DNA from 4 places in the Shewanella pealeana ATCC 700345 genome. Region 2 is predicted to be linked to each of the others. Evidence: predicted binding sites of a transcription regulator. Region 2 holds the regulator's gene; each other region holds the start of a gene.
What was found. The regulator LexA, encoded in region 2, represses DNA repair genes until DNA is damaged. The targets are predictions, from matches to a motif close to TACTGTATNNNNATACAGTA.

Region 1 (7,491 bases), 2.3 Mb from region 2:
CACGTAGGTGATATCGCTAACGAGCACCTCTTCAACACGCTTGACCGCTCTGTCTTTTAGTAAGTTGGGATACTTTCTTAGCCAGTGATGGCTATTGGTCGTTTTAGTGTAATTTTTTCTGGGTTTTACCAGCATATTTTGTTGCTTCAAATACTGAAATAACCCATCTCTACCGAGCTTTATCCCTTGTTCTATCAGTTGTGGCTTGATGAGCTGGTAGAGCTTGCGCGTCCCCACTCTAGGCATAAACTGGCGCCAATACATGACCATCTTCATCACAGGTTTAAGCGTTTCAGCTTTTGCCGTTCTGCGTTGTTTCCATTGATAAATTGCTTGTCTAGATAAGTTGAACTGCCGACTCGCTGTGGCTAACTTTATGGTGCCTTTTACTTTGGCGAACCAGAGCGTTCGGCTAAGTACTTTTTTTCTAAATCGATGCCGTATTCGTTTTTAAGCAACTCGACCATATCGCCATAAATCATGTTTTTCATTTCTAGATTAGAGACTTGCTTCTCCAATCGCTTAATTTTCTGGGCTGGCGTTTCTTTAGATTTAGACATAGGAGAGTGCTCAATAGGCTGGGACCAGTCTAATCTACCATGCTTTCGTAACCATGTAAGGACGGTACTTCTTCCTTGGATACCATAGTGGTCTTGAGCTTGCTTATAGGTCAGCTCGCCTTTTTCTACTTGGCTGACGACGGCTAATTTAAAGCCTAATGTGTAATCACGCTGAGTACGTTTATTGCTGATAGAACCTGAAGGTTTCATAGATAAGTCTCCAATGTGTCAACTTATCTCAGGACGGGACAAAGTTGTTATGTTTAAAAGCCGAGCATCTGCTCGGCTTTTTTGTTTTCAGTCTAAAACACCGGCTTCATATCGATCAACTTCTTATACTGATTGGTATTATTACCTAACGCTTAAATCAGCTGGGTTAACCAGACTAGCATCCAGCTAGCAAATAAAAAACTATACGACTTCTTGTTAAAGCCGTGACCTAATTTTAGACCGAATAAGATACTGATACAGGTTAGAGGGACTAATGCGCTGCTGAGTAACACTGGAACCTGGTTAACTGTTGAGTGAAAAAATGGAGCGATAATTAACAGCCATGATGTGACAAGTAGTAAGTGGAAAAGCATAAGTTTATCGAGTCTAATTCCTCGGTGACTTAAGGTTGCTAGCATCATTATTTCTCCATAGTTAAGATGAGAGAATTAAAACACTTAATGAGAACTGTTCTCAACAAGATTTACATTGGCTGAGCAAAACTTACTCATGCAGCGAATAATGCCTTTTGAGGGACGGCTTTCATTTGCACCATTTAGCGCTTCGATGTACAGTTACTGTTAATTTATACAGTAATCCTAATTTTTCTAAATGATCTTATATATTGCTGAAAAACCCAGCCTTGGTAGAGCTATTGCCGATGTGTTGCCTAAACCCTTAAAGAAAGGTGATGGCTTTATTCGCGCCGCAAATGGCGATTGTGTCTCTTGGTGTGTCGGTCATTTACTCGAACAGGCTGAACCAGATGCATACTCACCAGAGTACAAGTCATGGAAGTTCGAGCATCTGCCAATCGTGCCAGAGACCTGGAAGATGAAGCCTAAATATAAGATGCGCGGCCAGATAGCGGTGCTGCGAGGCTTAGTCAAAGAGGCGAGCCAGCTCGTAAATGCCGGCGACCCGGATAGAGAAGGGCAGCTATTGGTCGATGAGATCATTGCCCACTTAGGCGTAAAAGGCCCAAAATTGCAAAACGCGCAGCGTCTACTCATCAGTGACTTGAATCCACAAGCGGTGAAAAGGGCATTAGGGCAGTTACGCTCTAACCGCGAGTTTATTCCTCTGTCGACCTCAGCCTTAGCGCGCTCTCGCGCCGATTGGCTCTATGGCATGAATATGACCCGGGCTTACACCATTCAAGGGCGCAAAGTCGGCTATCAAGGCGTGCTGTCTGTTGGGCGGGTGCAAACTCCTGTGCTGGGCTTAGTGGTTCGCCGCGACGCCGAAATTGCCGAGTTTATCTCTAAACCTTTCTATGAGGTGTTGGCGCATTTAGCGACCGATAATCAGCAGCGATTTAGTGCAAAATGGCAACCAAGTGAGGCCTGCCAGCCTTATATGGATGAAGAGGGGCGAGTACTCTCAAAAGGGTTAGCGCAAAACGTAGTCGGGCGTATAAATGGCCAAAACGGCACCGTAGAAAAGGTAACAGCACAAGATAAGAAACAAAATGCACCTTTGCCTTATAGCTTATCGGCACTGCAGATTGATGCGGCTAAACGCTTCGGTATGAGTGCAAAGTCAGTACTCGATACCTGCCAGTCTTTATATGAAAAACATAAGCTTATCACCTATCCCCGTTCAGATAGCCGTTATCTACCTGCTGAACAACATGCTTTGGCTCCGAGCGTCATAGGTGCCGTACTGAATGGTGCCAGTGAGTTAGTGTCAGGCATAGAGCAACCTAATAGCAAGCTTAAATCTAAGGCGTGGAATGATAAAAAGGTTGAGGCTCACCACGCGATAGTGCCGACCGAGAAGACCGCTAATTTACAAAACTTAAATCAGGCTGAGAAGCAGTTGTATCTACAGGTTGCTCGTCAGTATTTGATGCAATTTTATCCTGCGTATCTTTATAAAGAGACTCAAGTTGAGATAATCATTGCAGGTGGCTTATTTAAAACCAAGGCCAAACAAGAGGTGGCATTGGGTTGGAAGCAACTGCTTAAGCAAAATAAAGAGAAGAGCCAAAGCGAAAAGCAACAAACTGATGATGACGAGTATCTAGCCAACATTCCCGCCCTAAAAAAGGGCCAAATTCTGTTATGTGAGCGCGGTGAGTTACTGGAGAAACAGACTCAGCCACCAAAGCACTTTAGCGATGCCACTTTACTGGGCGCGATGACAGGGATCAGCCGTTATGTGACCGACAGTGAGATCCGCAAAATATTAAAGGAGACTGATGGGCTCGGTACCGAGGCGACTCGCGCTGGGATCATCGAGTTGTTGTTTAAGCGAAACTACCTAACGCGTCAAGGTAAGTCTATTTTAGCGACAGAGGTAGGCAAGGGTTTGATAAACAGCTTACCCCTGAGTGCGACCACACCGGACATGACGGCACTTTGGGAAAATAATCTCGATGCTATTAGTCGTAAAGAGGCTAAATATCAAAGCTTTATGGCGCCTTTATTAATATCACTGCAGCAGCTTATCGAGCAGGCTGGGGCGCAGTTACCCACCTCGTTGCAGGGCGTTAAATCTCCTGATAGCGGCTTTAAAAAGCGTCGTTACTCGGGCAATAAGAGTGCGGCTACGACAAAATCGGCTACAGCTAAGAAAGCGTCAGCTAAAAGAGTGAGTACGACTAAGGCTAAGAGAGCGACCTCCTAAATCATCAGCTTGAGTTCTTGTTTAGTAACTTTCAATTGTTTAACAAAGGCCTATGGGGTAGCTTGGTATCTAAAGCAACTATGGAGTGAGACAGATGTTTGAATGGGTTGAGAAGATCTCCTTTAACGAAGCCAGTCCATTAGCAGTGCAAGCTCAAGATACTCAATTTGGCTTACATCGTAAAAAACCCGCTGTAATGCCCCATAGTCATTGGCATGGCCATATAGAGATCAATTACCTGTTTGATTGCTCAGCCGATTATCTGATTAATGGCCAAGAGATCACTGTGCCTGAGGGGCGGATGATCATCTTTTGGGCCTCTTTCCCCCATCAAATGGTCGCTTCTCGTGGCGACGGCGAGCTAGTCAATATCTATATCCCGTTGCAATCCTTTTTGACATGGATGCTGCCAAGTAGCTTTGTGAGTCAGTTGCTGCACGGCGAGGTTATCGTGTCTGACAGCTTATATGCTTGCGATAAAGAGCTGACGCAGATCTGGGAAACCGATATTAAACGAAATGCCCCTTTACTAACCAGCCAGGTGATTAACGAGATCCGCGGCCGAATTCGACGCATGTCGATAGAGGACTACAGCACCTTCGAGCTAGCGAATCGAGTGGCGAAACAGGAAGATAAACCCGTGTTTGGTGGCTTAAACCATATCCAAACCATGTTGCGTTATATTGCCGACAATTACGATCAAAAAATTACAATTGAAAATGTTTCAACCTCTACTGGCTTACATAAAAACTATGCCATGAAGTTGTTTAATCGGGTGATGAAAGTGTCGATTAAGCAATACATTAACCAGCTTAGGCTACAGCATGCCCAGGCGCTCCTTATCGATACCCAAAGTCCTGTGCTCAATATTGCACTGGAAGCGGGCTTTGGCTCAGTTAGTCGCTTCTATGATATTTTTCAGCGAGAATTTGGCATGTCGCCACTTGAATTCAGACGAAAAGTAAATTGCTGAAGTGATTTTCTAGGAAGGCTTTAGGGCTTTCTAGTAAGAGCACTCGTGACGGTTCGTGCTTCAATCAGTTTCAATAAATATATTAGTTTTAATAACCTGTACCGCCCCGTCAGGATTATTGGCTAAGAAGCTGACTCGAATCACGTCAAAAATAACGAGAGATCTATGAGAAATCTATTTATCACCTCTGCTTGTGCCATCGCCATATTATCTGCCTGCTCCAATGACTCCCAATCAGTTGCTCAAGCCGAGCAAGAGCAACTCATAGCTGAACAGCTCAAGGCAGAGCAAGCTAAGGTGTATCTAAATGGCTTAGCCGATACCTTGACCGACCGCTGGCAGCAAACTGATGATGGTCTAGTGTGGAATGTGAAAGATAGCCATGAAGATCATATTGAAATGAGTGGCGAACAAACCTCTGCCATTATCTATTATGGCAGTGATGCCGATGGTGCTCTGACCCTGAGTCGTAAGCTCGTGTGGCCTATGCTACGCACCATCCCAAATGATACCCACGCTAGCCTTATTCATGATTTCCCACTCTCCGTTTCTCCTAGTATTGCCGTTAATGGTCTGGCGGTCGTTCAAGAGTTGTTAACCCAGGCAAGAATCGATGGCCGACTCTCACTTACCAGTCAAATTGCTGAAGGGGTTGAACTGATGCGCCTGTTATCGCCAAGCACCACGCAACCAGTGATGATTGAAGCATTAAGCTTTAAAAATAGCGGTGTCGATGATGTTGAGTTGGCGCTAGGGGAGTTAGATTATCAAATCGACACCCCTAAAGAGCAGGGGGTATACGGTAGCTATAAAATCCAGGCCACAAGCGACAGAGCTGGGATATTTAAATTAGCTCCGAATGAGGCCGTTACGGTTTATCTCGAGTTTAAAGCCACCAAAGCGGGACAAACTACCGAGTTTGATGCGGTCAAAGAGCTTGAGCTACGTAAAGACTATGTGGCGAGCCTGAATAATAATCTGCAGTTGGTCACACCCGATGAGAACATCAACAAGATGTTTGAATTTGCAAAAATTCGTAGTGCGGAATCGATCTTTAGAACTAAGGGCGGCTTGATGCATGCACCTGGTGGCGGACGCTATTACGCCGCTATTTGGGCTAACGATCAGGCTGAATATATCAATCCCTTCTTTCCATTTTTAGGCAATGATGTGGGTAATGAGTCGGCAATCAACAGCTTTGAGCATTTTGCCCGCTTCATGAATGATGAAGGCAAAGCCATTCCGTCTTCAATTATCGCCGAAGGGGATGATATTTGGAACGGCGCGGGCGATAGAGGCGACTGCGCCATGATAGCCTACGGCGCCAGCCGTTTCGCATTGGCTTACGGTGATGAGGAGCAGGCGAAAGCCTTGCTGCCTTTAATCGATTGGTGTATCGATTATAGTTACGCTAAGCAAACAGCAGACGGCGTGATTGCATCCGACAGTGATGAACTCGAAGGGCGATTCCCCGCAGGTGACGTTAACTTAAGCACCAATATGTTGACCTACGGCGCTTTGGTGTCATCGAGTCATTTGAATAATGAGCTAGGGCGAACTGCACTTGCGGCAGATTATCAACAGCGTGCGGTTAAGCTTGCAACAGATATCGAGGGTTACTTTGGAGCCAATGTTCAAGGCTTCGATACTTACCAATACTATCAAGGCAATGACAAGCTAAGAGCCTGGATTGCGCTGCCATTCTCTTTCGGTGTTTTTGACCGCAAAGATCAGACCCTTGCAGCAGTTTTGTCTGAGCATTTATGGAGTGCCGATGGGATCTACAGTGAAGCGGGCAACAAAACCTTTTGGGACAGAGCGACACTCTATGCGTTTAGAGGCATTTTTGCGGCTCAAGAGACGGATACCGCAATGCGCTACTTTAAGTACTACTCACGTAAGCGTCTACTTGGTGAGCACGTACCCTACGCGGTGGAAGCTTGGCCAGAAGGCGACCAACGCCATCTATCGGCTGAGAGTGCACTTTATGCCCGAGTGGTTACAGAAGGTATTTTTGGTATTGAGCCGACAGGCTTTAAACGCTTTGACGTTGCGCCATATTTGCCTACAGGCTGGGATAATATGTGCCTGAAGCATATTCGCGCGTTCGAGAGTAACTTTGATGTCTGTGTGAGTCGTGCTGAAGATGCCGATAAAGGTTTTAATGTCACGATTGAGCAGAAGCAAGGTGAGTTGCAGCAGATCAATTGGGACGGGCAATCTCCTATCAGCGTTAGTCTATAAAGGTACTATCAAGATTAGCCTATAAAGATGCTAAGCAGAGTAGGTTAAGTCGCAATGGCTTAACCTACTCGGTCTAAAGCTTTGACGCTTATCTTTGACACTGACCTTCGATACTCTCCTTTAATACTTACCTTAGATGTATTGACTCATGCTTACTTAAGAGAAGCCTATGAATACCCAACTCCTTAAATTATCGGCACAATTGTGCTCCATTATCTGTTTGGCCCTTGTGCTGTGTGTGCCGGCTCATGCGGCTAATCTGGCTGATATAGCAGATAAGACGGCGCCATACACCTTAGCCTCACCTAATGGGCAGTTACAGTTAAGTGTCACTAGAACGGCCGCTCAAGGCGTCAATTACTCGCTGCGCGTGTCAGGTAAACAGGTTTTACAAGATGCGGTAGCCGACATCACGCTTCAAGGCATGAAAACGAGTCTGACAAAGGCAAAACTTATCGATATTACTCGCCAGAGTATTGATCGAGAATTAGAGCCCCATGTGCAGCAAAAGTCAGAGCGAATTCGTGAGCACTATAACCAGCTAACATTACGCTTTGATAATAAACTGACTCTGGCTTTTCGACTCTTCGATCAAGGTTTAGCCTATCGCTTTATCACTGAGCAAAGCGGAGAGTTAGTGGTAGAAGCTGAAACCGTGGCGGTAAATTTTGCTGGCGATCACTCGGTGTTGTTTCCAGAGGAAACCAGCTTTATTAGCCATAATGAACGGCTCTATTTGCCTAAGAAGCTTTCCGAGATCAGCTCGAAGCAGTTTGCTAGCTTGCCACTATTAGTCGATGTGGATGGTATTAAGCTGGTTATTACCGAAACGGGGCTAAGGGACTATCCAGGGCTTTGGCTTGAGGGCAGTGA
Region 2 (7,491 bases):
TTCTATCGACCGCCTTAGTACTGATTATGACGATAGTTGCTAGCACACCAGCGAATACCAATCCGGCAACGCTTTGAGGCAGGTTAATCCCGAAGCCTTCAAGGCTATGATTTACGATTGAACCACCACCACTGATATAGGCATAGGTCAAAATATACAGAACAAACGCAATCGATAGGCCATTTACGATACGCCAGAACTGGCCTAGAGTGGCTTTGGTTAAGGTGTCGAAGCTCGCTCCAGGCTCGAAGTGCAGGTTAGTTTCAAGCAGCATTAGGCCCGACACCAACATACAAAGCCACACAACAGCCATCATCAATAGCGAGTAACCGAACCACATTCCAGCGCCTACAACAGGCAGAGAAAACATGCCTGCGCCGACAGCTGTGCCCGCAATAATCATGGCCCCACCTAACAGCGACTTACCTGCAACCTTGTTCTTGGCTGCATTCATATGATTTGCCATTAAGTATTCTGCTCCGCATGCACACTATCTACAATCGTTTGCCTTACGGACGAGCGTAACAGTAGATTCGCTCTCTCTTTAATACGTTTGATATCGCTGCACCCTTGATTATCAGCTAGGTAACCTAGCTCTTTTAATTTGACACTCAGCGTAGCGTATAGCTTCTTGTCATAAAACTCTGGTGCAGTAATACCGTGAAGTGCGCCTAATCTTTGTGCCAAGCGATGACTGTCTTTTTCAAGCTCTGAACGCTCCATATTTGGCTTAACTTCAAGCAAGTTAAACAAGATAGCGTAACGCTGCATGGTTTCACTGATAGTGCCAGAAAGCAGTAGCAATTGATTAATCTTGCTCTCCACAACTTCGAAGTGCTCTGCTTCAACCACAAGACCTTGAGCAACAAAGATGTCGAGGATCTGGCTTGCGTATTGAGCAGGGTCATCAATACCCATAAACAATTCGGCTTCAAGCAATGGATAGAAGTCATTCACAACACAGATAACATCTTCACGGCTGCAATTTTCTTTACGCAGCAAACATGCCGCAATCAAAGATGGCAACACCATAAGGTGGATGATGTTATTACGATAGTAAGTCATGGTGATCGCGATGCTTTGATCAATCGAAATGATATCGCCTAGGGGATCGCTTTCAATCTGCAACTTTTTAAGCTCTAAACCTTGAGAAACCAAGTCATGCCCCGTACCTTCTGGCACAGACGTATACTCGGTATATGGCTGCTCTTTTAATATGGTTAGATACAAGTCTAACTGCTTCTCTAGTTGAGAACGCTCAAGCGCATTTTGCTCAGAAGCGAGTAACACCATACTAGTTAAGGTCACAGAGCTCACCGCCGCCGCATCGTTGATGTTAGTCATCACACGATTAGCCAATGTGTTCACCACAGGCGTTAACCAGCTAGGCTTTTGGTCTGGGTCTTTAGCTATATCTTCACGCCAGCTAGGAGCCTGCTCGTTCAAGAAGTTATGCAAGGTGATCGGCTCACCGAAGTTAACGTAACCTTGGCCAAAGTTGCCTAGCTTACGAATGGCGCCAAATACCTGCCAAACTGACTCTTTCTTTTTCTTCTTTCCGCTCAACTCTTTATGGTAAGTCGCCACTTCCATTACATGGTCATAGCCTAAATACACTGGCACTAGCGTCACTGGGCGTTCAACACCACGCAGCACACTGTTTAGGGTCATAGCGAGCATTCCCGTTTTCGGCGCCAGCAGACGACCTGTACGCGAACGGCCACCTTCTGTGAAGTACTCTACAGAATAGCCTTTGGTAAATAGCTGATCTAAATATTCACGGAACACGGCAGTGTAAAGCTTGTTGCCACCAAAACTACGACGAATAAAGAAAGCACCACCACGGCGGAACGCAGGACCCGCAGGCCAGAAATTAAGGTTAATACCCGCTGCGATATGCGGCGGTACCATACCTTGATAATAAAGAATATAAGACAGTAGCAGGTAGTCCATATGACTACGATGACACGGCACATAGACAATCTCATGTCCGTCGTGGTGCAGCTGTCTTACCTGCTCGGCACCTTTAATGTTGATGCCTTTATAAAGCTTGTTCCACAACCACGTTAGAAAACGCTCTGCGATACGCACTAGGCTATCGGAGTAATCTGCAGCCACTTCATCAAGGTACTCCATCGCTTTAGCGCGAGCTTCGGCCTCGGTGATCTTCTTGCTTGCCGCTTCCTCTTTAATCGCCTTGGTAATCGAATCTGATTTAAGTAAAGCGTGGAACAGTGCCTGACGCTTAGGCAGCTGAGGCCCAGTCATCACTTTACGTTGGCGCTGAAAGTGCACTCTTGCGACACGAGCAAGCTTCTGTGCAATACGCTTATCAGTGCCGTGCTCATCAGCCATATAACGCAGTGAAACGGCATTAGAAAACTGCACGAAATTATGTCGACCCAAGAACAAGATCATGAGGCACTTGCGTAACCAAGTTGGGTTTTGGCGCTCGAGTACCGCTGCGCGCATAGTGTCGTCTTCTTTACCAGGGGTACGACCCCAATAAAGGCTCACCGGCACCAATTGAATGTCTAATTCGCGATTTTGTTTATGTACGCTAAGGAGTCTCTTGAAGCAATCTATGTACTGCTCACCACCTTCTCGCTGGCCGAAGAGAGGCTTACTCCCTTCTAGGCAGACCACTCGTGGTGCCTTAACCCCATTGACCTCCAGCTCCTCGTAAGGGCTTGGTAAACCAAGTTTCGCCGTCATTTCGCTAAGCGCAGCGATGTCACTGACAGATTCAGTCTTCATGACATAAGCGAGTGGTTTACTCGGATCTAAGTTGAGATCGTCGAATGGGTCGTGAGGCACAACGACAGTGTGAACTAATTGACGCTGTAACCAGCGTAAAGATTTGAACCAAAGAGAGTCTTGTTTGGACATGATTTATTTGCAATGTTAGTCGCTTCTAATAAGGCGCTAGAATAGCAGATATTGAAATAGTTTGCGCAATTCTCTTCTTACCGTACCGAATCCGGTTTGTACATTTATAGAACAATGACTTAGCTTAAAATTTAATAACTTAAGCCAATACACAATGATTAAATCGTGTTCATTTCAAATTCATTATCACTTTCAGTCACCCACCTTAATAAGCCGTTGGTATTAGATAAGACAAGATTACCGATGAATCGCAGATTTAAACCCTTTGCAACGAGTTTCATCTCGCTGGATTTATTTCATTTGAAACCGGATCCCACACAGCGAAAAAAAGTTATAACTGGTTATTACTTGCACTCACTAAATTACTGTATATACTAACAGGTACTGTATAGAAAGACAGGGTTAATAATGAGACCACTTACACCACGCCAAGCAGAAATTTTAGAGCTAATTAAACGCAATATTGCAGATACTGGTATGCCACCAACCCGCGCCGAGATCGCAAGGCGTTTAGGGTTTAAGTCTGCCAATGCTGCCGAAGAGCATCTAAAAGCATTAGCCAAGAAAGGCTGTATCGAAATTATGCCGGGCACGTCTCGTGGCATTAAGTTAACCCAAGAAAGTACTGAAGAGCCAGATTTAGGCTTACCACTCATCGGCCAAGTTGCCGCAGGTGAACCAATCTTAGCCCAAGAGCATGTTGAGCAGCATTATAAAGTCGACCCAGCTATGTTCCGCCCATCGGCTGATTTTCTACTGAGAGTCCGTGGTGACAGTATGAAGAATATCGGTATTCTCGAAGGTGATCTGTTAGCAGTACATAAAATAGAACAGGCTCGTAATGGTCAAATCGTTGTCGCTCGCGTCGAAGACGATGTCACCGTTAAGCGTTTCGAGAAGAAAGGCAACAAAGTTTTCTTACATGCAGAAAACGAAGACTACTCACCAATTGAGGTGGATCTAGCAAACCAAAGCTTAAGTATTGAAGGTTTAGCCGTTGGTGTGATCCGCAATGGAGACTGGCAATGAACAAACTATTAGGAGTTAGCCCACGTCACCCGGGGCTTTGGCAAGACAGACCGTCTACGAGCATGAGTGCAAACTCGGGCAATGAGATCACTAGCATGGTGACGAAGACTCAAGGCCGCGATGAGCTCACTCAGATTAGTGCTCAACTTTCACAGCTAAGCCAACAAGGCCGCTGGATTGTACTGATAAGCCCTCCTAATATTGGTTATAAACAGATGTTAGCGGCGGCAGGCGTTAGAATGGACCGGATTTTACTGGTCCACGCTAAAGACGAGGTTGAAACACTTTGGGCAATGGAAAAAGCATTGACCAGTGGCACCTCAAGCGCAGTAATCACCTGGACTAATTCGTTAGATGCTCGCGATAGCCGACGCTTACAGATTGTTGCTAAAAGCGCACGCGCTGTAGGCATGATTATCGAAAATGCCATTGAAAGCGCCGATGCAAACTCTACTGAAGTTAACAATAGCCATTTACTCGATAGTTCAGTAAGCGCTCAGGATTGTAGTTTTGTACAAGCGTCATTATTTGGCGCCATTCATTAATACACTCAGTTAACCCTCTTTCTAACGACCAAGTTTCAGCTAAAGACTCTTGGTTTTGCTAAAGCTCTCAATCGAGAGCTTTTTTATTGCCAAAAATTTATTTTCATAATAAGCAAATGAATCAAAAAGTGATCTTGATCAATATTTAAACACCAAGTAGTGTAGGAAGTGATAACAACGATATTTTGTTATATCCGAACGATTTAGTCGTCGGTCTTTGTTTCTGAACTTTAGATCCTGATCAAGAAACAAAGGCTGAAATCGGCCTGATATATTTCAGCCGTAAGTGCCTACGTGGTTACACAAACCAGTATTGAATACTGGAATACAATAGTCGCTGTCGTAATAACGACAAGTTTGACAAAACCACTCGCGCACTTTGAAGTCATCGTTGCTTTTTTGGGAACTGAAGAGTTTACATAGAGCAGAGACTTACTGTGTGACTCTTCTTTGTCTTGCTGACAGAGGAGAAGTCTAGTGAAGCAATTGTTGTATAGTGTACTGGCGTTGCTATTTACGCCCGTGCTTGTTGCATCAGAAATGCCACTCAATATGACAGAGGGTGTGACGGATATCAGTAACAGGGTTTATAACCTGCACATGATTATTCTCTACATCTGCTGCGCTATTGGCATCTTAGTATTTGGCGTAATGATTTATGCCATGATCAACCACCGCAAATCAAAAGGCGCAGTTGCCGCCAACTTTCATGAAAGTACTAAAGTCGAGATCCTGTGGACTATTGTACCTTTTATCATCTTGATACTTATGGCCATTCCCGCAACCAAAACATTGATTGCCATGGAAGACCCCAGTAATGCCGACCTAACGGTCAAGATCACTGGCTCACAGTGGAAATGGCATTACAGTTATTTCGATCAAGACATTGAGTTCTTCAGCCTATTATCGACACCGCGTGAACAGATAGATGGCGATGCAACCAAAGGCGAAAACTACCTGTTAGAGGTAGATAAGCCCTTGGTTTTACCTATCAATCGCAAGGTACGTTTCTTAATGACCTCAGAAGATGTTATCCACTCCTGGTGGGTGCCCGCTTTTGCTGTGAAAAAAGATGCCAATCCGGGATTTATTAATGAGGCGTGGACCCGCATCGACAAGCCCGGCACATACCGAGGTCAATGCGCAGAGCTCTGCGGTAAAGACCACGGCTTTATGCCGATTGTAGTGGAAGCACTATCGGAAGAGGATTTCGATGCCTGGCTAATCACTCAGCAACAACACGCGCAAAATGCTGAAGCGGCAGCTAAGACTGCTTTATCGCAAACCTTGACCATGGAAGAGTTAATGGCTCAAGGTGAGCAAGTCTACCTAGCAAGGTGTGCAGCTTGTCACCAACCTAACGGGGCAGGCCTTCCAGGTGTATTCCCATCCCTTATTGGCAGCCCGATAATTAAAGGAGCGGTAGCCAGCCATGTAGATATTGTTGTAAACGGTAAACCCGGCACCGCAATGCAAGCGTTTGCAAAACAGCTAACGGCCACAGAAATCGCTGCCGTGGTGACCTTCGAGCGGAATGCTTGGGGTAATGATTCTGGCGATATGATCCAAGCTTCGGATATCGACTCGGGGAGTTCAACGCCTGCGGCATCTGATGACTCAGACACAGCAATTGCCACCACATTACCGGCAACGTTACCTGAAACCCAGCAAGCAGACATACCGGCAACCGAGACTGTCGTAGAAGTGACTGAAGATGTTAAAGCCGTTGTTTTAGATGACTTAACTATGGATGAATTGATGACCATGGGTGAGAAGGTCTATATGACTAGCTGTATTGCTTGTCACCAAGCCACTGGCGCTGGCTTACCACCAGCTTTCCCGTCATTGGTTGCGAGCCCGATTATCAAAGGACCTGTTTCAGACCACCTTGAGATGGTCATTAATGGTAAGCCTGGCACGGCGATGCAAGCGTTTGGTCAACAGCTCACTCCTCAAGAAATTGCCGCGGTCATTACTTTTGAACGCAACGCATGGGGTAATGACTCAGGAGATGCTGTGCAAGCTTCTGATGTTGATGGTCACGGAAAGTAGGGGATTAACATGAGCACGATTACACAAGATTCACCAGCCGCTCACGACGATCACCATGATGACCATCATCATGGGGCGCCGAAAGGCATCATGCGCTGGATTTTAACCACCAATCACAAAGATATTGGTACGCTTTATTTATGGTTTAGCTTCATCATGTTCCTGACCGGTGGCGCCATGGCAATGGTGATCCGTGCAGAACTGTTTCAACCGGGCCTACAGTTAGTCGAGCCCAACTTTTTTAACCAGATGACCACAGTCCATGGCTTAATCATGGTATTCGGTGCGGTAATGCCGGCCTTTACCGGCTTGGCTAACTGGTTAATTCCGATGATGATTGGTGCGCCAGATATGGCGCTTCCGCGAATGAATAACTGGAGTTTTTGGATCCTACCTTTTGCATTTTCGATCTTGCTAAGCTCGCTATTTATGGAAGGAGGCGGGCCTAACTTTGGTTGGACCTTCTACGCGCCGTTATCGACAACCTATAGCCCTGACAGCACCGCATTATTTGTGTTTGCCGTTCACATAATGGGAATTAGCTCAATCATGGGTGCGATTAACGTGGTTGTCACCATAGTTAATATGCGCGCGCCGGGCATGACTTGGATGAAACTACCGCTATTTGTATGGACCTGGTTAATTACTGCATTTTTATTGATTGCCGTGATGCCCGTGCTTGCAGGTGTAGTCACCATGGTGCTGACAGATAAATACTTCGGCACTAGCTTTTTCGATGCCGCTGGCGGCGGCGACCCTGTGATGTTCCAGCATATCTTCTGGTTCTTCGGCCACCCTGAAGTCTACATCATGATCTTGCCCTCTTTCGGCATTATCTCAGCGATTGTGCCCGCCTTTAGCCGCAAACGTCTATTTGGTTACTCCTCTATGGTTTATGCCACGGCGAGTATCGCAATCTTGTCGTTCTTGGTTTGGGCACACCACATGTTTACCACTGGCATGCCGGTATTTGCCG
Region 3 (7,491 bases), 130 kb from region 2:
ATATTATCGATAAGATTGGCTATAGCAAGCTTAACTTTTTGCTTAAAGTGCCGATCATTAGCAGCATAGTAAAACGTAAAATTCATCAAGGTTTAGGTCTAGAGCACTGCCACCTGCTCGGCTCAGGTTCTGCGCCGATCCCGCCATCACTGGTTGAGTGGTATCACAAGATTGGTCTCGATATCAGTGAGGCTTGGGGCATGACCGAAAACTGCGCCTACTCAATTATTAACTACCCATTTGATGCCCGTAAAATTGGCTCCGTTGGCCGTGCGGTCGAAGGCTGTGAAGCCAAGTGTTCGGATGTTGGTGAGCTGCTAGTTAAGAGCCCAGGCCTAATGCAAGGTTATTACAAGCAAGAGGAAGAGACAGCTAAGAGCTTCGATGACGATGGCTTCTTCCACACTGGTGATCTCTGCTCTATCGATGATGAGGGCAACGTCAGCATTACTGGCCGTGTTAAGGATAACTTCAAGACTTCGAAAGGTAAGTATGTTGCTCCAGTACCGATTGAGCGCAAATTGGCACAAGATCCTCACATAGAGATGATCTGTGTTATCGGCTCAGGCCTGCCACACCCAATTGCCTTAGTGCAATTGTCTGAAGGCGCTACACTGCAACCTAGGGAAGAAGTAAGGCTATCGCTGAAAAACACCATAGATGCGGTAAACCCACACCTAGAGTCACATGAAACAGTCGATGCTATCGTTATTGTGAATGAAGCTTGGGATGTTGAAAATGACGTACTCACTCCAACCCTTAAGATTAAACGCCATGTGCTTGAGAAGAAGTTTAGTGAGAAGGTCGACGGCATTCGTGGCGGAAAAGTTTGCTGGGAAGATGAAATCTAAGCTAGAGTTATTTTAATCGCCATGCATACGGCACTCTTCAGGGGTGCCGTTTTTATTTGCTGGATAAAAAACCATCAATTAACTAAATTTAATGACTAAGAAGCAGTTTTCTATTGCGCAATTTTTGAAAGAAACTATTCTTGCCATCCTTTCAGAAACATCCAATTTATAGAGTTAATCATGTTTATTTTATTGTCGATACTCGGCGGCTTTTTAATTCTGACCATAGGCGCAGAAGCCTTAGTTAGAGGTGCAAGCCAAATCGCACTTAGATTGGGGCTTACGCCTCTTATCATCGGCCTAACAATCGTTGCCTTTGGTACCAGTGCTCCTGAACTTGCGGTTAGCGTAAAATCAGCAATTGCAGGCAATAGCGGCATCGCCTTAGGTAACGTGATTGGCTCAAACATCGCCAACATCGGCCTGATTTTAGGTATCACAGCGCTTATTCGCCCGATTAAGATCGAGTCACAAATGGTACGCCGTGATATTCCAATCATGATTGGTGCATCGCTACTGTTCTGGAGCCTGCTACTTGATGGCGGCTTAAGCTTCTGGGATGGCGCAATTCTATTTGCACTACTTGTGGCTTACTTAACCTTTAGCTATTTCACTGCCGAAAAGCAGACTGACGATGATGTAGAAGATACCAAGCAAAACCCTATGCTATCTGTGCTATTTATCGTTATCGGTATCAGCATGCTAGTGGGCGGCGGGATCTTATTCGTTGATGGCGCAGTGGCTATGGCGAAATCATTCGGCATTAGCGAAGTGATTATCGGCCTAACTATCGTGGCTATCGGTACCAGCATGCCAGAACTTGTTACCTCGGTTGTGGCAGCGCTTAAAGGTCAGAGCGATATCGCGATTGGTAACGTGGTTGGCTCAAACCTGTTCAATATTCTAGGTATTTTGGGCGTTACCGCACTTATCCACCCGATTGTTGGCAGCGAAATTAGTACGCTAGACTGGATTTCAATGATTGCCTTTGCAATGATCTTACTGCCGTTTGCCTACACGGGTTTACGCATCGGTCGCCGTGAAGCAGCTCTGTTAGTACTAGGTTACCTAGTGTACATTGGCTACCTGGTTGCTCAAGTTTAATCCTGAAGTAACTCGATAGAAAAGGCCTAAATTGCAGTCGCAGTTTAGGCCTTTTTTGTGGCAGTCTATCCCGAGTCTGCTGACATGCTTCACGACTGTCGCCACCCAGCCCACATTAATTAGCTGCTTGACTCCCAAACCAATAAACGCCAAATTTGCGTAAACCGATAACTCTGATAATATATGTATAAATTTACAGTGTTTGAGTGCTAACAGTTTGCAAAGACTCGATCTTGTTCCTATCACAGATCTCAAAGGCGTCGCGAAGAAGATGGCCGAGAGACTAGCTAAGTTGAGCATAACAACAGTGCAAGATCTGTTGTTTCATCTGCCGCTGCGCTACGAGGATCGCACTCAAGTCTATCCTATTGCCTCGCTTTATCCCGGCAGTTACGGCACCATCGAAGCCATTATTCAGTCGAGCCAAATTATTCAAGGCCGCAAGCGCATGCTCACCTGCACCGTGCGCGATGATACTGGCAGCTTAACCCTAAGGTTTTTTAACTTCTCTGTTGCCCAGCGTAACGGCTTAGAGATAGGCATGACTATTAGAGCCTACGGTGAAATACGCCGCAGTAATCACGGCGTTGAAATTATTCATCCAGAATACAAGCTCATCTCACCGGGTGAAGACCTACAGCTAAGCGATACGCTGACCCCTGTCTACCCAACCACCGAGGGCTTAAAGCAAGCCAGTTGGATTAAGCTCACCGAGCAAGCACTCGCTATGCTAGACAATGGTGGCTTACAGGAACTGCTGCCCACTAACCTGCAGCCAAATAATTTAGATTTAAAACAAGCGCTACAGATCTTACATAGGCCCAATAATCAGGTTTCACTTTTCGAGCTGGAGCAAGGTACGCATCCGGCGCAGCAACGTCTTATCCAAGAAGAGTTACTGGCTCACAATCTGAGCATGTTACGACTGCGCCAGCGCAGCAACCGTGATAGCGCGGTCAGTATGAATGCCACGGGTCAGCTACTGAATCCATTTTTAGCCTCTTTGCCCTTTAAGCCTACGGGCGCACAGCAGCGAGTTGTCGCCGACATCACCCAAGACTTGGCCAAGCACGAGCCAATGATGCGATTGGTACAAGGCGATGTGGGCTCAGGTAAAACCTTGGTCGCCGCCTTAGCTGCACTGCAGGCAATAGAGAGCGGCTATCAAGTAGCAATGATGGCACCAACAGAATTACTAGCCGAGCAACACGCAATCAATTTCAAGAGCTGGTTTGAGCCTTTAGGGCTAAAAGTCGGCTGGCTTGCAGGAAAACTCAAAGGCAAGGCCAGAGCCCAGTCATTAGCCGATATAGAATCTGGCGATGCCCATATTGTGATTGGCACCCATGCTATTTTCCAAGAGCAGGTACAGTTTAATAAATTAGCGCTGATTATCATCGATGAGCAACATAGATTTGGCGTACACCAACGCTTAGGTCTGCGTGAAAAAGGCATTAGTCAGGGCTTTCATCCACACCAGTTGATTATGACGGCAACCCCGATCCCGCGTACTTTGGCGATGACCGCCTATGCCGATCTCGACACCTCTATTATCGATGAGTTGCCGCCAGGAAGAACCCCGGTAACCACAGTGGCTATTTCCGAACAACGCCGCGAAGAGGTCCTCGAGCGTGTCCGTCAGGCAGCAATTAACGACAAACGCCAAGCCTATTGGGTTTGCACCTTAATTGAAGAGTCTGAAGCCCTCGAATGTCAGGCTGCTGAAGATACGGCAGAAGAACTTAAACGTGCTCTGCCCGAGTTAAAAGTTGGCCTAGTGCATGGCCGTATGAAGCCCGCTGAGAAGCAGCAGATCATGGCAGATTTCAAAGCCGGAGAACTCAACCTGCTGGTTGCTACGACCGTGATTGAGGTTGGAGTCGATGTGCCCAATGCCAGCTTGATGATCATTGAAAACCCTGAACGTTTGGGCCTAGCCCAGCTGCACCAACTTAGAGGTCGTGTGGGTCGTGGCGCGGTAGCCAGTCACTGCGTGCTGTTATACAAGGCACCATTATCGGCAACGGCAACCAAGCGGATTGGGGTACTGAGACAAAGTAATGATGGCTTTGTTATTGCCCAGCAAGATCTGGAGATCCGTGGCCCTGGCGAAGTACTAGGCACCAAGCAAACCGGTATTGCCGACATGAAAATTGCCGACTTGATGCGCGATCAGGCGCTCATTCCCCATATACAGAAACTGGCAGCTCACGTTATGCAGCAAGCACCAAATAGTGTCGATGCCATTATTGAGCGCTGGTTAGGCGATAGAGAGCAGTTTGTACAAGCGTAAAGTGCTAATTTGAGCCGTTTTCCAAATTAAATATCCTTCATAGAGGCTTAGCCTATAGACAATCCGTTGGAATATTGCAAAATGGATTAAAGCTATACTTTATTATTCGTTGTATCACTACGCTGTCGCAGAGGAGTTAAAATGCAACTCAGTCAAGAAGATAGAATTTCCCCACAGGAAAAAAGTTCTGGCACCAACGGTCTGGCAATTCTGGCTATAGTTGCCGTTGTAGCGCTATCTGCTGGCGGCTACTACTACCTCAGTGGTAACGAAAAAATCGAAGAGCCACAAATCATTGCACCAGTGGTGATCCCCGATCCAGTTCCGGAACAGCCACTTGAAACTGAAGCCGTGCCAGAGCCCGAAATCGTCGAAGCCGTGCCTGTTCAGCTACCTGAAGTGGAGCCAGTCCCCGAAGTTGAGCCACTACCCGCGCTAGCCGATAGCGACACCTATGTGCAGCAAAAAGTGATCGAAGTTGCCGATGGTATGGCGATTGAACCTCTGTTGATTGAAGATAATGTAGTACGTCAATTTGTGGTGTTCGTTGATAACTTAGCGCAAGGTGAGTTGGCGCGCAAAACGGCTCCTTTAAAGGCGCCTAGCAATAGCTTCACCGTATCGGAAATTGCCAATAAGACCTATATCAACCCAGACAGTTACCACAGATATGACCTGTACGCCGACTTCCTAGCAAGCTTAAATGACCAAGAGCTCGCTAAGACCTACAAAGAGATGACGCCGCTACTCGGTGAAGCCTTTGCAGAGCTAGGCTACAGCGATATTTCGTTTGATGATCGCATGCAGCAAGCCATCGAAGTCATGTTAGATGCGCCGATTATCGAGCAGCCAATTGAGCTAGACGGTGTCAGCGTTAACTATCAGTTTGTCGACCCTAAACTAGAAGCACTGCCTAATGCGCAGAAGCTGATGATCCGCATGGGTCCTGAAAACTCACGTAAGGTAAAGTCGGCACTACGCCGCCTACAAAAACATCTTAACTAAGCCTGCAGGCAAATTATCCGCTTTTAAGAGCCCTGAATTAACAGGGCTCACATCTTGACCTAACATTTGCCACGCTAGCCTCACCTTTTGGCGACACTTGTATCGTAAAAGACGTATTGTACTCATGATTTATGTTGTAGAATGAGCTGTCAAAATGACGTTATATTTGAGCGACTCAGCGCTAGCGGTTTAATTCGCTCAAACATATCTTTCTACTAGTCAGGGCAATACGAAAGGATATTCGTATCTGGGGCGATGCATTTGAAGTTCAGCATTCTTTCATGGGGCGCATGGTCGCCACATTACCAACAAGCCAATGAATGGTTAAATTGGCCTACCACAGCCTTAGACCAAGGTGCAGAACCATCAGCAGTGCCTAAATTGGCTCATGTGCCAGCTATGCAGCGCAGAAGACTCAGTAAGCTCACCAAAATCATACTCGAGGCGATTAACCAGTGCGCGCCAGCGGAACAATGCCGTAGTATTTTTGCCTCGCAACACGGTGAGATTAATCGCACCATCGGCTTGCTGAACGATATTGTCGATGAGTCAGCATTATCTCCCACAGGCTTTAGTCAGTCGGTGCACAATACCGCCAGTGGCATCTACAGTATCTTAAGTGGTAACCGCGCAGCGTCCACCTCCATCGCCGCTGGAAAAAACACCTTTAGCCAAGGGTTTATCGAAGCCTTTGGTCAGCTTCACGCAGATCCTGAGCCGCTATTATTAGTCTATGCCGACGAGCCTGTGCCTCAAGTTTATCGTCAATTCTCAGCGACTCCCGAGTGGCCTATCGCCACCGCCTTTATGCTCGCTCCCGCCGACGATACACAAGATGCGTTAGCGACACTGACATTGACCCCAATAAATGAACAAGCCGACAATGAGCTCAGCCTTGGTCTACTGCTATCGAGTTTGGCGGCCAAACACAATATCAGCGGATCATTTTCCGGCTGGTATTGGGAGCTTAATTGTGACTAATCCAGCAATACACAAACAACCTATCGCCCCAAGACTCTCAGGTCTCGCATATGTCCCACGTTGGTTAGGCGGCACAGCCTGCTATATGGTGTTTGGACTCGGCGGCCTACTCAGCTCATTGACGATATTACCCATCCTCAGGTTTTGGCCTGGCACTCCCCAGCAACGCATCGAGCGTGTGCAGCGCGCGGTACACATCATGTTTAAAGGCTTTGTACGCATGATGACTTGGGTAGGTCTTATCAAGGTTACCCACGATGATTTAAGCCGCCTCAGCAATGCCAAAGGCATGATAGTCACGGCTAACCACCCAACCTTAATTGATGTGGTCATCTTAATCAGCTTAATGCCCAATGCCGGTTGCATCGTCAAGCAGAGCCTATGGCGCAACCCATTTCTACGCGGCGTGGTCTCATGTGCTGGCTACATTCCCAATCGCGGCGCCGAACTACTGCTTGATGACTGCAAATCTGTACTCGAACGAGGCACCAACTTAATCATCTTCCCCGAGGGTACCCGCACCGTTATAGGTGAAAAAATCAATGATTTTGCCCGCGGCGCCGCTAATATCACTCTGCGTACTCGTAGCGATCTGTTGCCTGTTTTTCTGAAAACCAATACTGTTGGCTTCAGCAAGCAACAAAAGTGGTATCAGCTACCTAGGCGAACCATTGGCATTGATATCGAAATTGGCGAAACATTGCCTTATTTACGCTATGATGCTTGCGCCGGTGGTGATGCAAAAATGGCACGGCAGATGACTCGTGACCTCGAAAACTATTATAAACAACAATTAGATAGATACTTATGAGCTTAGATAACGAAATTAAACAACTGATCATCGACTGTCTGGATTTAGAAGACGTCAGTATTGATGATATCGACTCAGAAGCGGCACTATTCGGTGAGGGCCTAGGCCTAGACTCAATTGATGCGTTGGAACTTGGCTTAGCGATTAAAAAGCAATTTGATGTGAAGATTGAAGCGAATTCTGACGCAACAAAACAGCACTTCTATAGCGTTGCTAGCTTGGTCAGTTTTATTGAGTCACAACGAGCCTAGGGGGCATTATGCAAAGTCGTGAACAGATCCTTGAGATGCTGACTCAAATCTTAGTCGACGAGTTCGAGGTGGATGCCGAAGATATCACCCTAGAAGCTTCTTTATATGAAGAGCTCGATTTAGACAGCATCGACGCCGTTGACTTAGTGATCAAGTTACAGCAGATGACAGGTAAGAAAATTAAGCCTGAAGAGT
Region 4 (7,491 bases), 1.6 Mb from region 2:
ACCAATTCGGCGCATTAATTTGCTGTCTAGTTCACCTGAAATAAAGTCTTTCACATAGCTTTGGTCGTGCAACGCTGTGAGATATTCGATGCTCGCTTTTGTGGGGGCGATAAATTGCGGTTGTTCAGCAATACCTTGCTCGAGCAGGTATTCATATAAGGCGCGGTATTTACTAATTGGAAAGCGATGAAGAGGAGGTAACGCCAGCTTGGAGTAGCTGGCGTCATAGATTAGAGGGACCATACACAATCTTGAGTAAGAACTGCTGCTAACTTAAAGCTGCTTAATTGCCCAGCTCATGAATTCTTTACGCGTTTGCTCGTCGGCTTGCAACCACCAATATTGTAGCATCTGCTCGGCTTTGGCAGCTTCTTCTGCAGAAGTCACTGGAGGCGTTGGGCTTGTTGCTGCAACTGCTGGCATGGTCGCTGTGGCAGCGGGTGATGGCTTGCTAACAGGAGCCGTTGGAATCGATGCTACTGTCGCAGCAGAACTTGTGACTGCAGCAGATTCTGCATCAACGTCAGTTGGATTATTGCCACTGAATAAGCGAGAAACGAATGACTCTTCGCCAATGTTCGTCTGGGTGACTTTATAGCTAACATTGCCTTTGTCTTCACGAGTTATGACGACTTGCGGCGCCTTAGCAAAGCTTTTTGGGTTTTTAACAAACTCACCATCGGCGGGTTTTAGCTGGTAGCTATAATCACCATCGACATCAATTGTCACCACGAAAGCATTCGACTTGATATTTGTTTCACTGTCGCTAAAGTCATCTGCAACAAGATCGTTATAACGGATGGCGATTTTATGAGTGCCTTTATCAAGCTCAATCTCAGATTTATGATTGAAAAGGCTAGTCTTTATCTCTTGACCATCAACTGCGATGTATTCGAAAGCCATTGGGATGTTGAAGTCAGCGGCAAAGGCTGCTGAAGAACCACATAGAGCAAGAAGTGCGGTAATGGTTAAACGTGGTTTCATTTTTGTTCCTTAACGATTTTGACTCTTAAAAGGTCGTTCGAATAGTTGGATGCGATCTTCAATATAGCTGGTAGCTTGCCGACACTTTCCTAGTCGACTATGCAGAGTAAGGATCTCATTCTGCAGCTTGATTTTGTCAGCACTATGACAGTTTTCAAGTGAAGATTGCAAATTTTCAATTTTTTGTTCAATAATCTTAGCCCAGTTCAAATGTTTGTTAAGTTCTTCATAGAGTTGATGGCTATTTTGCATCACATTTGAGGCGATCCAATTAAAACCACTTTCATTATGAGACTTAATTCCTCGCTTAATTGCATAAGCTCTGCGGCTACGTTTTTGCTGTTCAATTGATTTAACATTAATACTTGTGGTTGCTAGGGCACGCTTGAGTGCGCTGAATCTATCTTGTATTTTCTCGCAGCTCGACACTATGGTGTAAGGCGATCGCTTTGCCCTGAGTAGTTGCTCAAGTTGGGCAATATTTTTAGATAGTTGATCGATACACGGCTGGAGCTGGCCGCCAACCTGAATAAATAGCTCATTATTGAAACGTTCGACATCCAGCATCATCTTGCGTTGTCCCGGTGGCAAGCGAGAATCGTGCTGTAATACCTCTTGCTCTAATTGCTTAAGTTGTAACTTGAGCTTTTGAACTAATTCGTTGGTTGTCATAACCAAGCACTCCAAACTAACTGCGCTGCTATTAATAGTATAACGGTAATGAAAATCGGACGAATAAAGGGTAGGCCAAACTTAATAGCCGAATGTGCACCTATATAAGAGCCTGCCATCATGCAAACTCCCATGGATAAGCCTATGGCAAAATTCACCTTTCCTAACGCGATAAAAATAATCAAGGAGGTTAAGTTACTGGTAAAGGTCATGGCTCTGGCGAGTCCACAACTATATAGCAAAGGCAGTTTGTGTAACCCGGTGCTCGATACTGTCCAGAATGCGCCGATGCCGGGCCCTGCAAAGCCGTCGTAAAAACCCAGTGGTAACCCCTGTAACCACTGTTTCATTTTGTTTTTTGGCTTTTGCGGAGATTTATGGTTGCTATCGCCCATGGCATTGGGTTGAAACAAGGTATAGAGAGCAATGGCTATGATCATGATGGGTAGCCACTTTTCTAGCCATTGATTATCGATATGATAAACGATGAAGGTACCGATTACCGCGCCAATAAAAGTGGCGATAAAGGTGTGGTACCACAAAGAGGGAGAAAATAGTCTCTGTTTATAATAAGTGTAAGCCGCCATCGATGAGCCAAAACTCGCAGCAAGCTTATTGGTTCCTAGCGCCAGATGGGGAGGAACGCCCATTGTGAGTAGTGCGGGAATCGAAAGTAGTCCACCGCCGCCTGATACGGCATCGATAAACCCAGCAATAAATCCCACTAATGCGAGTATGGCCCAACTACTAGGGTCGAGAAGTAAATCCAAAACTTGTCCTATTCAATCACACGGCGAAAAGGTGGTAGGGCATCTAGCAGAGACTTGCCGTAGCGTTTAGTCACCAAACGTCTATCTAAAATGGAAATCCGGCCGTAATCTTGTTCTTTACGTAATAATCTACCACAGCTTTGCACCAGTTTGCGTGAAGCATCGGGAATAGTAAGCTGTAAAAACGGGTTTCCGCCTTTTATTTTGATGTATTCCGAGTGCGCCTGTTCAACCGGTGAGGTTGGAACCGCAAATGGTAGCTTAGTGATGATCAAGTTAGTCAGATAATCCCCTGGCAAGTCGAGCCCTTCTGAGAAGCTGCCAGTACCAAAAATAATACTCGGCTTACCCTCATCACAGCGGGCTTTATGCTGCTTTAAGATCTCTTGTCTTGGTGCCGTGCCTTGAATAAGTAGACCTGTCTTAATTTTACTTTCGACCAGATCGGCCACTTTTTCCATCTGCCAGTACGAGGCGAATAACACTAAGCTTGCCATCTCATCTTCAACCAGAGCGATAATATGTTTAGCCAGCTCATCGGTATATTTATCATCCGTTGGCTCACTGTCCATCTTTGGTAAGAATAGTGTCGCATTCTGCTCAAAATCGAACGGCGAGTCTAACGCTAAGTAACGACTACCGTCATTGATCGATAAGCCGACTTGATGAGTGAAGTGGTTAAAATTATTTAGCGCTCTTAAGGTCGCACTACATAGCACCACGCCAGCGGCTTTGTCCCATAACAGGTTTTCCAGCATAAAGCCGACCTCGATGGGGGATGCGTTAAAGAGATAGTCGGCCTGTTTACCGGTAAGCTGTTCAATCCAGCGGGCCATAGGTGCACCCTTGGGGCTATCCTCTTTGGCCATCATCTTCCAAAGTTTCTGAAGATTTTCTAACCGTTGCAGCATAAAACCTGTTTCAGATAGCAAGGCTTCCGATTGGTGCTTTGGAATGTCACCATCTTTTATCGCTTCGTTGAGCAACGTTAGCATCTTATTAAACTGCTTTAGCGCCACATTGGAGGCGGTAGCAAGGTTTTCGGCTTGTACTAATAATGCCGACGGTAACTTGCCATGCTCGAATCTAAAGCGGTTTTCTGGATTATCAAATTTGGCTGATTGGGAGTCACAAAACTGAGCCACTTGGTTTAAAAGGCCTGTGATATCGCCAATATGATCCAGCATGGCTTGCGCCGGGGCGATAATGTAGTTGCTCTTGATTTGGTTTTGTAACTTGCTGGTGGTCTTGCTGAGCTTTTCAAGCCAATCGTTTGCACCACGCACGGTAGATTGAGCGCTACTAAAATCTCTTGCTACTATTGGTAAGTGGTGTGCTTCATCAATGACGTAATATAGGTCTTCGGGATCGGGTAAAATAACCCCGCCGCCCAGCTCTAGGTCGGCAAAAAGCAAACTATGGTTGGCAATCAGTACATCCCAAGTGTCGAGATCTTCTCGTGCCTTGTGAAAAGGGCAGTTACGATGGCTGGCAAGTTGGCGATGGCAACTGTGCTTATCGCAGGCGATCTGTTGCCACAGATGATCGGGGATCGGCTTGGTTAGCGTATCTCGCTCGCCATTCCATACACCTGAGTGATAATCCTTAAGCAGAGCTTCGAGCATATCCACTTGGCTTTGATCGGGTTTGCTCTGCCACATCGCCATTTGGGTGCTGTTATCTGGGCCAACGAGCATCTCGAGTTTAGATAAGCAGACATAACGTTGGCGGCCTTTAACTAAACCAAAGCTAAAGTCGAGTCCAGATTGCTGTAGGAAAAATGGCAGGTCTTTATGCAACAGCTGCTCTTGTAGCGCGACTGTGGCCGTGGCAATACAGACTTTTTTCTTATTCGCGAGTGCTAGTGGAATGGTTCCGAGGATATAAGCCAGCGACTTACCGATACCCGTGCCCGCTTCAACCACAATAATTCGGCGATTCTTGTCGTACTCACCCGCAAGCGTTTTTGATATTTCCGCAACAATATAGTTCTGCTCTCGACGAGGGCGAAAGTTAGGCAAAGATGTAGAAATGCCTTTATATATAGTACGAATTTGAGTTTTAACGTCTGCGGATAACATGAATGCACTAAGCTAATAAATAGTGCTGTACATAATAACAGTGATTACTTAGCCTAAGAAGCGTTTAGTGATTATTAGTGTATTTAATTGAGTATAAAGTATGAATTCTAGGTTGAACGAGCAGCAAGTGATTAAAGGTCGAGTCCTGACTCGCCATGCGGTCAACCGACAGGGGGGCCTGCACCTGCAGTATTTTGTTCAGACCGAGAATGGGCCAGTCACTGTTGAAATTCCTAACCAAGAACATGTGTGCTTTGTTCAGGCGACAGATGCGACTGCATTACTGGCGAGCTCAGAACTGAGAGGCGTCCGTCGAAGCCCTGTAGCTCTTAGCTGTTTTGCTAACACGCCGGTCGAGGCGCTATATTGTGTCGATGGCCGCCAGCAGCGAAATTTAAACAGGGCTGCTAAAGATCTTGATATCGAACTGTTCGAGTCAGATATTAAAGTAGAACATCGTTTTCTCGTCGAACGTTTTATCGCATTAGATGCAGAGTTTTACGGCCATTTTGTTGCAAGAACTGGCACGAATGCAGTATCTCAACAGCAACCACTGTTTATCGCAAGTCGAGCTCGTCAGGCTGTGTCGACGATAGCGCTTAATGCAATCTCTTTAGATTTTGAGTGTAGCTTCGCTGGGGAGCTGTATTCTGTGGGGCTGTATGGCCAAACGACTGAAGGTTGCGTGTATCAAAAGGTTATTATGGTTGGTGAGGCCGAAGAGACTGATGCTAACTACATTGAATGGGTGGAGAACGAAGCGCAATTAATCAATCAGTTGATTAGTTGGTTTGCTGAGTATGATCCCGACATTATTATAGGTTGGTCAGTAGTCACATTCGATCTCGCACTGCTTTATCGCCGCGCAAAACATCATGGTATTGCATTAACGATAGGGCGTGATAATCACCCGCTAGGTTGGAAGGTTGAAGATAAGTATCGCCCTGAAACACTATCGTTGCCTGGGCGTGTGGTACTAGACGGTATTGATTGGTTGAAGGCGGCTTTTTATCAATTCGACCGCTATTCATTAGAGTTTGTCTCGCAAGCACTGCTAGATGAAGGAAAGGCTATCCACAATGTTGATAACCGTATGGATGAAATCAACGATCTCTTTTTAAACAATAAGCCTGCACTGGCGCACTATAACCTTACTGATTGCCGACTGGTGTGGGATATTTTCGAAAAAACACACCTCTTTGATTTTGCGATTGAACGAGCCAAGTTGACTGGCCTTGAGTTGGGGAGGGTAGGGGCCTCGGTGGCTGCTTTTAACAACTTGTATCTGCCTCACTTGCACCGTGCGGGTTATGTTGCTCCGAGTAAACCCGCCAGCGATGGCATCGAAAGCCCAGGCGGCTATGTGATGGACTCGGTTCCGGGCTTATATCAGCATATTTTAGTGTTAGACTTTAAGAGTTTGTATCCTTCAATTATACGCACTTTCTTGATCGACCCTAAAGGCTTGGTAGAGGGGCTCACTCAAGTTGAAGAGCAAACCGTTAGCGGTTTTCTTGGCGCTCAGTTTAGTCGTGAAAAGCCGATTCTCCCCATGCTGATCAAAAACTTGTCTGAACAGAGAGAACTAGCCAAGGCACATCATGATGCGCCCTTATCTCAAGCGATAAAAATTATCATGAACTCCCTATATGGTGTGCTAGGTTCCCGCGGCTGTGTGTTTCATGATGCAAGGCTTGCCAGTTCGATTACCATGCGTGGTCACGAAATCATGAAGCAAACACGGCTTTGGATCGAGGCTGAAGGCTATAAGGTTATCTATGGTGATACTGACTCCACCTTCGTCTGGCTTGGCAATGACTTCGAGCAAGAGCAGGTTGCACAGACCGGCAAATCATTAGCTGAGAAAGTAAACCAGTTATGGCGCGATAAGCTGACCCAAGAGTTTAAGTTAGAGAGCTTTTTAGAATTAGAGTTTGAAACCCACTTTGAACAGTTCTTTATGCCAACATTGAGAGGTTCTGTAGAGGGGTCTAAGAAACGTTATGTTGGGACAAAGCGTCAAACTTCGGGGGAGTTAGGGTTAGTGTTTAAGGGGATGGAGCAAGTACGTAGTGACTGGTCGCCATTGGCACGGCGAGTTCAATATGAACTTTACGAGCGCTTATTCCAGCATTTGGATGTAACAACATACCTTAGAGAAATTATCGATAGCCTACATAGTGGTGAGCTTGATGATGAGCTTATTTTTACTAAGCACTTGAGACGTAATCTAGAGGACTATACGGCTAAATCTGCACCTCATTTAAAAGTTGCCCGCGCTTTATGTGACATCAACCAAGATCAACGCTTTGCCAAGCGTGGGGCACGAATCGAATATGTCATGACGTTAAATGGCGCAGAGCCTGCCGAGCAAACGTCGAATTTAATTGACTACGATTATTACCTTTCTCGCCAGTTAGAGCCTATTGCCGAGCCTATTCTTTCAATTCTGAAAACCAGTTTCAGTGAGGTTGCAACAAACCAGATGTCGTTAATTTAAGGTGAGGGTCATTAATTTACTGCTAATTAAATGTTAAGGAATGGTTCAATCCTTTGTCTGTTCTGTGTTTGCTAGTTAATTAGGTGCAAAATCTAGCAAATAGTGTGATGTTCGTCTTTGAGTGATTACTAATCTTTTGTTAATCTCAAATTCTATCAGGAAAGAAAGAAAACAACGGAATGGAAGACAAATAGAATGAAGCAGACTGAACAACATTAAGGTTAGGCAAATAAATGAAAAAGACTCTAGTAGCATCGGCTTTAGCCGCAGTGATATTTGTACCAACAGCATCAGCAATTGAAATTTATAAAGATGATAAAAATGCAGTAGAAATTGGTGGTTATGTTGATGCTCGCATCATCAATACTCAAGGTGCTACAGAAGTGGTTAACGGCGCTTCACGTATTAATTTCGGTTTTACTCGCCAGATGAGCGACGGCTGGAAAGCTTATACTAAGCTAGAGTGGGGCGTAAACCCATTCGG

Region 1: SPEA_RS08550 (DNA topoisomerase III) is a predicted target of LexA. The motif match lies at 1,347-1,366, and genes of this name have one in related genera.
Region 3: recG (ATP-dependent DNA helicase RecG) is a predicted target of LexA. The motif match lies at 2,137-2,156, and genes of this name have one in related genera.
Region 4: dinG (ATP-dependent DNA helicase DinG) is a predicted target of LexA. The motif match lies at 4,531-4,550, and genes of this name have one in related genera.

Annotation. Positions count from the first base shown of each region.
Region 1 covers NC_009901.1:1,964,086-1,971,576, forward strand. The annotation lists one part of gene SPEA_RS08535 (IS3-like element ISSpe3 family transposase) at 1-419, opposite strand, end outside; one part of gene SPEA_RS08535 (IS3-like element ISSpe3 family transposase) at 419-770, opposite strand; gene SPEA_RS08545 (hypothetical protein) at 923-1,192, opposite strand; gene SPEA_RS08550 (DNA topoisomerase III) at 1,383-3,401, shown strand; gene SPEA_RS08555 (helix-turn-helix domain-containing protein) at 3,496-4,374, shown strand; gene SPEA_RS08560 (hypothetical protein) at 4,540-6,618, shown strand; gene SPEA_RS08565 (glycoside hydrolase family 97 protein) at 6,788-7,491, shown strand, end outside.
Region 2 covers NC_009901.1:4,854,171-4,861,661, forward strand. The annotation lists gene mtr (tryptophan permease) at 1-466, opposite strand, end outside; gene plsB (glycerol-3-phosphate 1-O-acyltransferase PlsB) at 466-2,889, opposite strand; gene lexA (transcriptional repressor LexA) at 3,298-3,918, shown strand; gene SPEA_RS20985 (cell division inhibitor SulA) at 3,915-4,463, shown strand; gene coxB (cytochrome c oxidase subunit II) at 4,941-6,515, shown strand; gene ctaD (cytochrome c oxidase subunit I) at 6,525-7,491, shown strand, end outside.
Region 3 covers NC_009901.1:4,728,605-4,736,095, forward strand. The annotation lists gene SPEA_RS20395 (AMP-binding protein) at 1-851, shown strand, start outside; gene SPEA_RS20400 (calcium/sodium antiporter) at 1,032-1,955, shown strand; gene recG (ATP-dependent DNA helicase RecG) at 2,173-4,248, shown strand; gene SPEA_RS20410 (DUF3014 domain-containing protein) at 4,390-5,253, shown strand; gene SPEA_RS20415 (beta-ketoacyl synthase chain length factor) at 5,509-6,234, shown strand; gene SPEA_RS20420 (lysophospholipid acyltransferase family protein) at 6,227-7,045, shown strand; gene SPEA_RS20425 (phosphopantetheine-binding protein) at 7,042-7,296, shown strand; gene SPEA_RS20430 (acyl carrier protein) at 7,305-7,491, shown strand, end outside.
Region 4 covers NC_009901.1:3,234,362-3,241,852, reverse strand. The annotation lists gene SPEA_RS14085 (histone deacetylase family protein) at 1-243, opposite strand, end outside; gene SPEA_RS14080 (DUF2057 domain-containing protein) at 274-984, opposite strand; gene SPEA_RS14075 (primosomal replication protein) at 994-1,656, opposite strand; gene SPEA_RS14070 (sulfite exporter TauE/SafE family protein) at 1,653-2,426, opposite strand; gene dinG (ATP-dependent DNA helicase DinG) at 2,435-4,507, opposite strand; gene SPEA_RS14060 (DNA polymerase II) at 4,608-7,007, shown strand; gene SPEA_RS14055 (porin) at 7,241-7,491, shown strand, end outside.